DNA from 3 places in the Agrobacterium sp. rho-8.1 genome. Region 1 is predicted to be linked to each of the others. Evidence: riboswitches for the same ligand, from Rfam matches in the RefSeq annotation. Region 1 holds a riboswitch; each other region holds the start of a gene.
What was found. A riboswitch is a leader RNA that binds a small molecule or an ion and turns the genes downstream of it on or off. The one in region 1 is predicted to bind cobalamin.

Region 1 (3,272 bases):
GCCGACCGATCAGGCCAGCGTGGGTGCAGCGATGAAGACGCTGGGTGCCGATTGCAGCAGCTGTCACCAGGCCTACCGCCTCAAGAAGTAAACTATGCAGTGGTCCGCCGGTCGTCTGGCGGGCCTTTTCTTGCGATCATTCCATGAATGGAGACGGCAATGGCGTCCATCTGGGCAAAGCTGGCGGGCGGTGCTGTTGTCGCCGGGGCCGCAGGGTTTGGCATTTTCCTGTGGGTCACCGCGCCGGAGCGCCAGTCGCCGAGCCACTGGGCCAATCTGGGCGAGCCCAATCTTGCCAATGGTGAGACGCTGTTTTGGGCGGGCGGTTGCGCAAGCTGTCACGCCGCGCCAAATGCCACGGGCGATGCGCTGAAGACGCTGTCCGGCGGCCAGGCGCTGCCAAGCCCCTTCGGCACCTTCCATATGCCCAATATCTCCCCCGATCCGCAGCATGGCATAGGTAGCTGGACCGTCGCGCAGTTCGGTGATGCCATGACGCGCGGCGTCGGCAGGAACGGCGAACATCTCTATCCATCCTTCCCCTATGCGTCCTATGCGCGGATGACGCCGCCAGATATCAACGACCTCTTCGCGTATCTCAAGACCCTGCCTGCCAGCAGCAATGACGCCCCGGGCCATGATCTGCCGTTCCCCTTCAACATCCGTCTCAGCCTCGGCGGCTGGAAGTTCCTCTATTTCGACAAGGGCCAGCCACGGGTCGAGCTTGCCAATGCGGATGCGGACGTTGTGCGCGGCCAATATCTGGTGGAAGGCCCCGGCCACTGCGGCGAGTGCCACACCCCGCGCGATGCGCTGGGCGGGTTTGTGAAAGATCAATGGCTGGCGGGTGGCCCCAACCCCGAAGGCGAAGGGCGCATTCCCAATATTACCCCCGGTTCACAGACCATAGGCGCATGGACGCAGGCCGATATCGCCAGCTATCTGGAAACGGGTTTCACGCCGGATTTCGACAGTGCCGGTGGCTCCATGGTCAAGGTGCAGCAAAACATGGCGCGCCTGACAGCCGAAGATCGCAATGCCATCGCCGCCTATCTCAAGGCCGTCCCGTCGCGGTAATTGCCCATTGACTTGAACGTCCACGCGCCGGATAACGGTTGTGTAATGGTCTTTCCGGGTTCGCCCGGAAAGTGAAAAGGGAACACGATAGAGGCACCAGCTTCGATTCGTGGCTGCCCCCGCAACTGTGAGCGGATAGCCTGAAAACGAAAAGCCACTGATCTGGCGCATCGACGCGAAATCGCCTTCGATTTCGGAACGTATGATGCAGATACAGACGGATCGGGAAGGTGTTTTCAAGGTTACGACCCGTGAGCCAGGAGACCTGCCATTGCGTGAAGTGTCGTCAATACCGGCGGGGTGTCCGGGTAAGCACGGTTGGCAGGTCGGTTCGTCCGGCCCTTAAAACCATGTGTCTCTTTTCCCCGTGGTGAATGTTGAATGCGGTCGTGCGGCTTTTGATCAGCAATGCGCCCACCCGCACAGGAAAGGGTCACCATGTCTATCCAGCAGAACACGGCTACATCAGCCGTATCGTCAAAAACATCGAAGATCGCACAGTCGTTGACAGCCGCCGCTCTCGGCCTGTTCATCGTCGGTTTCGTGGGCTTCTCGCATGTCGAGGCCATGCACAATGCGGCGCATGATACGCGCCACGCCAATGCCTTCCCGTGCCATTGAGGGGAGCCAAACCATGCCATTTTTCCGCAATATCGTTTTCACGGCCGTTCTGGTGGGGTTGATTGCAGGTCTTGCTGTCAGCGCCATGCAGGCCATCGGCACGACGCCGCTCATCCTTCAGGCCGAAACCTTCGAAAATGCCGGTGACGAGGCCGCGCCTGCCCACAGCCACAATGCCGCAACACCTGCGGATCATCACCATGACGCTGAAGCCTGGACGCCAGCCGACGGTTTCGAGCGCAACGCCTATACCATTGCCGCCAATGTGCTGACCGCCATCGGTTACGCGCTGGTGCTGACGGCGTTGATATCGTTGCGTGGTTCCGAAGGCGGCTGGCGTGAAGGTCTGTTCTGGGGTCTTGCAGGCTTTGCGGCCGTGATGCTTGCCCCCATGATCGGCCTGCCGCCGGAACTGCCGGGAACCCCCGCCGCTGCCCTGGGCGCACGCCAGATATGGTGGGTCGCAACTGTTGTCGCGACGGCGGGCGGACTGGCGCTGCTCGTGTTCAAACGCGCGGAGCCATGGGCGGCCATTCTGGCCGTGGCGTTGATTGTAGCGCCCCATCTTATCGGTGCGCCGCTTCCACCGGCGGGCGAACATGCACTGGCACCCCTGCCGCTGGAGCGTCGTTTCGTGGTTCTCGCCTCCGTGACCAGCTTTGTGTTCTGGCTGATCCTCGGCTCGCTCAGCGGCCTGTTTTTCAAGCGTTTCGAAACTGCCCGATAAGATGAAAAACGCGGTGGAATGGAGCGATGAACTCGACGCCCTGCGTTTTTCCGTTCCCGGTCATGGCGCGTATTGCGCCATGCATCGGCTGGCCTTCAAGGCGCTGCTGAAAGCAGAACCGGGGAGGGAAGCCTGCCTGTCGTTCTTTGCGGAAAACAGCGATGCGTTTCTGGCCGCCGCCTTGGCCAAGGTGACGCGCCTTTCATTATCCTTCGACCGAAGCCTGCACATCAACAGCCGCGATGTCAGGCGTGCCATGACGGGAGACCCACTCGGTGGAACGGCCCGCGCTTGTGGCGTGCTGGATCGGCTCCGCTAAGAATCTCCTCTGCGTCGATGGAATGTGACGTGGCAGAGGATCAGAGGACACGGCAGCGTTTGTGGCTCACCCCCCTCTGCCTTGTCAGGCATCTCCCCCTCAAGGGGGGAGAACAGCAAGACGCTCTCTCTTCACTCCATCCTCAGGGTTCAAGATGACCGAGAGCAATCCACGAGTCGATCTCCCCCCCTTGAGGGGGAGATGTCCGGCAGGACAGAGGGGGGTGAGCCACAAACGCTGCCGTATCATTCCACCCTACGACCGCTTCACATCGCGCTCGACCTTCCTCTCGGCCATATCGTCATCCAGTCTGCGCAGTCGCTCAAGGCTGGGAAGCGTCTGCCCAAAGTGCCTGTCCGGCGGCAGCAGCGTATAAGGCTGCGGCTCTTTCCTCACGGGCGGATTGAGCCTGCGTAGATGGTAAAGATAGAGCGCTGCGAACCCGAGCGCAAAGACGCAGGGCATATAGATCAGCAGCACTTTGACCTCGTCGGACATCATGCGGAAGGTGTGCAGAAGATCGGCCCA
Region 2 (3,272 bases), 880 kb from region 1:
ACCAGCTTGATGCCGCGTCGTCGCGCCATTCTGGACAACTCATCGACGCCATAACGCCAGCGGTCGGCACCGCCAAGAATCCGGATAAGGATCAGCTTTGCATGTTCCGCAGTCTTTTCGATCCACAGATCAACCGACATGGGGTGCCGCAGTTCGAAAAGATTTGCGGACACGAATGAAACAGAACCATCCGTGCTCCGCTGCCACCCACGCTCCAGGCCGCCCAGATCGCTCGCCGAAAAGGACATCACCACCACATCAACCTCGCCTTGGTCGAGATCAACCGGCTCTATCAGATCGTCCAGAGACGAAGATGTGGTGGCGAGGATGTGCATGGATCAGGCAGCCAGCATCCGCTCGATTTTTGCGCGGTCGAGACCCTTTTCACCGATCACTACGAGACGGCTGCGACGCACCTCACCGGCGGCCCAGGGACGGTCGAAATAATGATTGACGCGTGAGCCGACCGCCTGCACCTGCAACCGCATCGGCTTGGCCGATACGTCCACGAAACCCTTGATGCGCAACACGTTTTCAGAGGCCGCTGTTTCGGAAATGCGCGCGGCCAGCGCATCGGCATCCGTTACCGCGTCCAGCTCCACGACGAAGCTGTCGAACTCGTCATGATCATGATCTTCTTCATCGTCGTGATGGGTGTGGCGATTTTCGATATGCTCTTCCACCGCAAGGCCAAGACCGATCAGCACGGCCGGATCGATTACGCCATTGGCGGCCACGATGATCTTGGCGGCCTTGGGAAGATGCGCGTTGATATGCGCCTTCGCCCGCTCCAACCCTGCGGCATCGAGCAGATCGCCCTTGGTCAGGACGATCAGATCGGCGCAGGCAATCTGGTCCTCAAACACCTCTTCGACAGGATCGTCGTGATCCAGCGCTTCGTCATTCTGGCGCTGAGCAGCGAGTGCTTCCAGATCATGCGATACCATGCCGTCTGCCAAGGCGGCACCATCGGCCACGGCCACGACCGCATCAACCGTCACCCGGCTTTTGATCGCTGGCCACTGGAAAGCCTGCACCAGCGGTTTAGGCAGCGCGAGGCCTGACGTTTCGATCAGAATATGCTCGACGCGTGGCTCGCGGCTCAGGATCTGCTCGATGGCGGGCTGAAAATCATCCGCTACCGTGCAGCAGATGCAGCCATTGGCCAGCTCCACGATGTTTTCTTCCGGGCAGCTTTCAATGCCGCAACCCTTGAGGATTTCACCATCAATACCGACATCGCCGAATTCATTGACGATGATGGCGAGACGCTTGCCATCGAGCTTTTCCAGAAGGCCACGCAGCAAGGTGGTTTTTCCAGCGCCCAGAAAGCCGGTGATAATGGTGCAGGGAACGCGGTTGAGCGTGGTCATGATGTCTCCTCGGTAAAATGCAAAGGGGGAATGCGGGCAACAAGGCCGCGCTTCAAACTATCGGGCCGCCCGCGCCATGGCATCAAGCCATCACTTGCCTGAGATAGAAGCCGCGCGCCAACCACCAGATCGGCCGCATCGTCTTCACCGAGCGATCCGAACATATAGGACCAGCCATCGGCGCTACGCATCGCGGCACTCAGGCCGCGCTTGCAATTGGCAAGGCAATTGACGCTGCGGATATCGACACCCTCTGACCGCCCCAGATCAATGGCCGCCTGCGCAAGTGTTGCGCCGGGACGCGGGTCAGCATTCGGATCCGCTTCGGACCGGCAGCTACGGCACACGTAAACAACGACGCCGGGCGCGGTGTCGCGATCTGCTTTGTCATTCACGCTGGGCGATGTCGATCTGATATCCAAGAGTATAATTTCCGCGCCTTCAACATGGTCCTGGGGTGCGGATATCGAAAAACAGCATGCGACGACACGCACAGCCATTGTTCAAACAACCGACTGACCAGAGCACCCCGCCCGGCAGACGTTTTTCCTGAAACGGCAGGTCTCCTGGCTCGCGGCTTGAACGCCTTTGCGCCGCCTTCCCGGACTTTTGATGTCCAGTGGCTTTCCGGCGCGGGCTCACCGCTTACAGTTGCGGGGGCAGCCACGGATTGGTTCGCATTGCAAACTGAACCGTGTTCCCTCTTAGCTTTTCCCGTTGCCGGAAAAAGACCGTCAGACCCTAACCCTTAGGCCCTACGATGCTTGAGTGTCAATGCCAGGCATCATTGCTCACGCATGCGTTTTGGCTATAGTCGCCGCTTCGAAAAGCAAGATACCCGGAAGGATGAACCGCCATGACCCGTGACATCAGCGACAGCGAAGCCGAACGTCATCGGACCAAAATGGTCAATCGCAAGGTGGTGCAGGACGCTGAAGTCTCGGAGAAGACCATCGAAAAAGGCCTGCTGATGATCAACACCGGCGCCGGGAAGGGCAAGTCCACCGCCGCTTTCGGGCTGGCGCTTCGCATGCTCGGCACCGGCAGACGTGTCGGCATCGTCCAGTTCATCAAGGGCGCATGGTCAACCGGCGAGCAGGGCGCTTTGGCCCTGTTCGGAGATCGCGTCGCATGGCGGACCATGGGCGAAGGTTTCACGTGGGACACTCAGGATCTGAAACGCGACGTCGCTGCCGCATCTAAGGCCTGGGAGGAAGCCAAGGTTCTGATGGCTGATGAGACCATCGGTCTTGTGGTGCTGGATGAACTGAATATCGCGCTGCGTTACGATTATTTGCCGCTGGAGGAGGTCGTGGAGACCCTGAAGAACCGTCGCCCCGGTCTGCACGTCATCGTCACCGGTCGCAACGCCAAACAGCTGCTCATCGATACCGCCGATATGGTCACGGAAATGACGCTGGTGAAACATCACTTCAAGGCGGGCGTCAAAGCGCAATCCGGCATAGAGTTCTAATTCATGGCAGCGCGCGTCTTGATGTTTCAGGGAACCGGCTCGGATGTCGGCAAGTCGCTTATGGTGGCGGGTCTGGCCCGCGCATTCGTGCGTCGCGGCCTGTCCGTCATGCCTTTCAAACCGCAAAACATGTCCAACAATGCCGCCGTGACCGCCGATGGCGGTGAAATCGGTCGAGCGCAGGCCTTGCAGGCGCGTGCCGCAGGCGTTCCGCTTTCCGTCCACATGAACCCGGTGCTGCTGAAGCCACAGAGCGAAACCGGCGCGCAGATTGTGGTGCAGGGCAAGGTCATCGGCAATGCCAAAGCGGCGGATTATCAGCATATGAAAGCGGGGCTGATGCCGCAGGTGCTGGAGAGTTTCGAGCATCTGAAATCACAAGCCGACCTCGTTCTGGTCGAGGGTGCGGGCAGCGCATCGGAGGT
Region 3 (3,272 bases), 780 kb from region 1:
GGATCGGCAACGACTTGCACGGTTTCCACCCAATGCAGCTTATCGGAATTGAGGAAGTTGTCGGAATAGTGCTGGCTTTCTACCCGTTCTAGATAGGGCCGTGCAGCACTTCCAGCCGCCAGCGCATCCATCCTTCGACGGAGTTTGGAAAGTCTATTCGGGCGCCGTGCGAGCAGCGACCTGACCGGCACCGCGACGGCGCTGTTCCAGTAGTCATCGAATATTTCTTCAGCCTGCACCAGACAATCGCCATGGGCTATGACATCGAAATCCCTGAAGTTTGCCTGTTCCGCTGCATCGAAATAGGCGTCCCCGATGTTGCGACCGCCGACGATCAGAACCCTGCCATCTGCAATCCAGGCCTTGTTGTGCATTCTCCGGTTGACGCTGCGAAACCGCAGGACCATTTCCAGCCCACGGCGGAACACGTTCTCCCGCGCTTTGGTGGGGTTGAACAGACGCAGTTCGATGTTGGGGTGGCTATCGATCGCATGAAAAGCGCGGTCCGGGATGGAGACGCCCAGATCATCCAGAAGCAGGCGCACACGCACGCCGCGATCAGCAGCTGTTATGACCTCGCGCATCATCAACTGGCCGGTAAGATCCGCGTTCCACATATAATACATGAGATCGAGGCTTCGGCCAGCCGCACGTGCGGATCCGACGCGGGCCGCGAAGGCACCAAGATTGGACTGCACGAGTGAAAGGGCATTGGGCTCGTCGCGTCCGCGTCTGATGTCCTTCCAATGACGGTCGAGCGGTGTTGCGTCATCTTCCGCCGGCAATGCCGTGGATGCGATCTTGATGATGATTTTGTCGCGGTGGCGCGACGCGAGTGCCATTCCAGCCACGATCATCACGACAACTAGGATACAGATTGCGATGGTTACGTACACGGCGATAGGGACACCCGCATCAATTGCATGCCTATTATATCTGCTGAAATCAATGGATTTCAATGCCGCGCTTGTCGGCTTCTTCCTTGATGATGTCCTCGACGGTCAGGCGTTTCAGGGCCGGATTTCCCAGCAGGTAATCATTTGCGATTTCGAAAATGGATTTGGGACTCTCGTTTCGGTGGAGCGTGTCGAGATCCTGGCCGATTTTCTCGCGCAGTTGCGTGTCGTCATTCATCATGTTTCCTCCATCGTATGAAGGCTAGAATGCACGGGCGGTATCTGGGTTCCTGTCACGCTTTGAAATGAGGATTGCATTGGTGGGTTACGCCAGCCATAACCCACCAATCAGGTGCTTGCCTTTGGGCAGGAGAATCGGGAATGCGGTGAAAATCCGTGACGTGCCCAACGCTGTAAGGTGGACGCGTGTGACCATACGCCACTGAGATGATCGGGAAGGCGGTGACATGCGGTTGAACCCAAGTCAGAAGACCGGCCTGATGCGATAGACCGAACCGCATGGACGGCGGCAGGTTTTGATGTGCTGGGCCGCGCCACGGCCCGCGCTGCATTGTTGGGGATAGACGATGCCACACGACGAGTTCGAACACGCGCTGGCGCCAGCTCAGGAATTTTCCGATGCCGACAAGCAAGCCGTCTACCGCGCCATCGAAACGCGACGCGATGTGCGTGACCAGTTTCTACCGAACCCTCTATCGGACGAATTGATCGGCAATTTGTTGAAAGCTGCACATGCCGCGCCGTCAGTCGGGTTCATGCAGCCATGGAATTTCACGCTGGTCACAGATGGGAAGGTGAAGCAACGCGCGTGGGAGGCCTTTTCGCGTGCCAATGCAGAAGCTTCTGAAATGTTCGGGCAGGAGCAGCGGGCGCTTTACCGCAACCTGAAGCTGGAAGGTATACGCAAGGCGCCGCTGTCGATCTGCGTGACCTGCGATCCGACGCGTGGAGGGGATGTCGTTCTGGGTCGCACACATAATCCGCGCATGGATGTGTATTCTACCGTTTGCGCCGTCCAGAACCTATGGCTGGCGGCGCGCGCTGAGGGCGTTGGTGTGGGATGGGTCAGTATCTTCCACGACGATGATATCCGCGGTATCCTCGATATACCGCCGCACATCGAAATCGTCGCATGGCTGTGCGTCGGTCATGTCGAGACGCTCTATGGCGAGCCGGAACTGGCGGTGAAAGGCTGGCGTCAGCGTCTGCCGCTGGACGAACTGGTGTTTCGAGATCGCTGGGGCGCGACGTGAAGGGGTCCTATTGCTGCTGAGGCTGCGCACCCTCCAGTGCGGGATTTTTCAGGTCGATGCGGCTTTGCTCCTCGGGCAGGAATTGTGGACCGACCATGCGAACCTTGTTCTTTGACGGGTCATAATCCCGCTCAGGCACGGGTACAGCCTCAACTTTGACGTCTGGCTTGCTGTCCGCTGGTTTGGTCGTGGCGTCACTCTTCGGTGACGTGATGGTGGTGATGCTGCTGGAGCCATTCTGCAAGGCGGTGGATTGCGGGGCTTTCGCCTGTTCATCCTGCTTTTTCATCTGGTCCTGATAGGCCGCCATATTGCAGCTGCAGGACGGTGCGCGGCTTGAACTGGGGTTGTTGCGGTAGGCGAAAGCCGTCGGCATGGACGCATAGGGCTGGCCGGTCTTTGCCGAAACCATGTCCGAGCTCTCCTGGCCTTCCAGCGCGTGGTAGAACAATTCCGTCTGCGTGCCTGGGCACATGCGCTGACACTGTGCCGCCTGATCGCGGAAATCCAGTGGCGTCGCATCTGATGAAATCGGGAAGAACGCGCCGTCACAGGTTCGCACACAGAGCGTTCTCAGGCCACCTTGCATGGGCATGTCCGGCGAGGGGGCGTAATCCGAATCATCGGGTTGGCTGAACGGATCTCCGGAGTGACGCATATCGGGGTCTTGCGAAGGGTCGGTCGAGGCGATGGACGGGGGCTGCTCATCGAAGCAGCCATTTTCATAGAGAGCGGCCATGATGTTTTCGCGGCTATTCTGGGCGTTGTCTGCCTGCTGCGCGGCCAGCATACGATCGCGGTCTTCTGCAATCATGGCGCGTTCAGCTTCAGCCTGCGCCAGCGCATCGCCGATTTCGCCGCATAGCTGCGCGTTCGGATTTCCATAGACAATCACGCTGCCGGAGGAGCAGCCATAGCCGCGCATATCGTTCCTGATCCGGCGGATGATGATGTTCTGCTGGGCCAGCGCGCTCGCATAACGGCGCACTTCCGCGGTGTTGCCCATGATGCGCGTTGGTTGGTTCAGCTGGGCGCGCAAGTCATTGCATATATCATTAGCCTGCACCGATACGGGTGCAGCGAACAGAACCGTTACAAGTGC

Region 2: linked by a shared signal. The riboswitch ahead of RMR21_RS14060 (DUF1636 family protein) and the one ahead of RMR21_RS03540 (CbtB domain-containing protein) in region 1 are both predicted to bind cobalamin.
Region 3: linked by a shared signal. The riboswitch ahead of bluB (5,6-dimethylbenzimidazole synthase) and the one ahead of RMR21_RS03540 (CbtB domain-containing protein) in region 1 are both predicted to bind cobalamin.

What each region holds. Positions count from the first base shown of each region.
Region 1 is NZ_CP192788.1:716,109-719,380, forward strand. Features, by position in the region: gene RMR21_RS03530 (c-type cytochrome) at 1-91, shown strand, start outside; gene RMR21_RS03535 (cytochrome c) at 160-1,077, shown strand; cobalamin riboswitch at 1,107-1,364, shown strand; gene RMR21_RS03540 (CbtB domain-containing protein) at 1,516-1,698, shown strand; gene RMR21_RS03545 (CbtA family protein) at 1,712-2,425, shown strand; gene RMR21_RS03550 (hypothetical protein) at 2,427-2,744, shown strand; gene RMR21_RS03555 (hypothetical protein) at 3,000-3,272, opposite strand, start outside.
Region 2 is NZ_CP192788.1:2,883,941-2,887,212, forward strand. Features, by position in the region: gene cobN (cobaltochelatase subunit CobN) at 1-335, opposite strand, end outside; gene cobW (cobalamin biosynthesis protein CobW) at 339-1,376, opposite strand; gene RMR21_RS14060 (DUF1636 family protein) at 1,370-1,795, opposite strand; cobalamin riboswitch at 1,913-2,121, opposite strand; gene cobO (cob(I)yrinic acid a,c-diamide adenosyltransferase) at 2,230-2,847, shown strand; gene RMR21_RS14070 (cobyric acid synthase) at 2,851-3,272, shown strand, end outside.
Region 3 is NZ_CP192788.1:1,500,136-1,503,407, reverse strand. Features, by position in the region: gene RMR21_RS07555 (phospholipase D family protein) at 1-857, opposite strand, end outside; gene RMR21_RS07550 (hypothetical protein) at 946-1,137, opposite strand; cobalamin riboswitch at 1,230-1,411, shown strand; gene bluB (5,6-dimethylbenzimidazole synthase) at 1,484-2,170, shown strand; gene RMR21_RS07540 (DUF2865 domain-containing protein) at 2,178-3,272, opposite strand, start outside.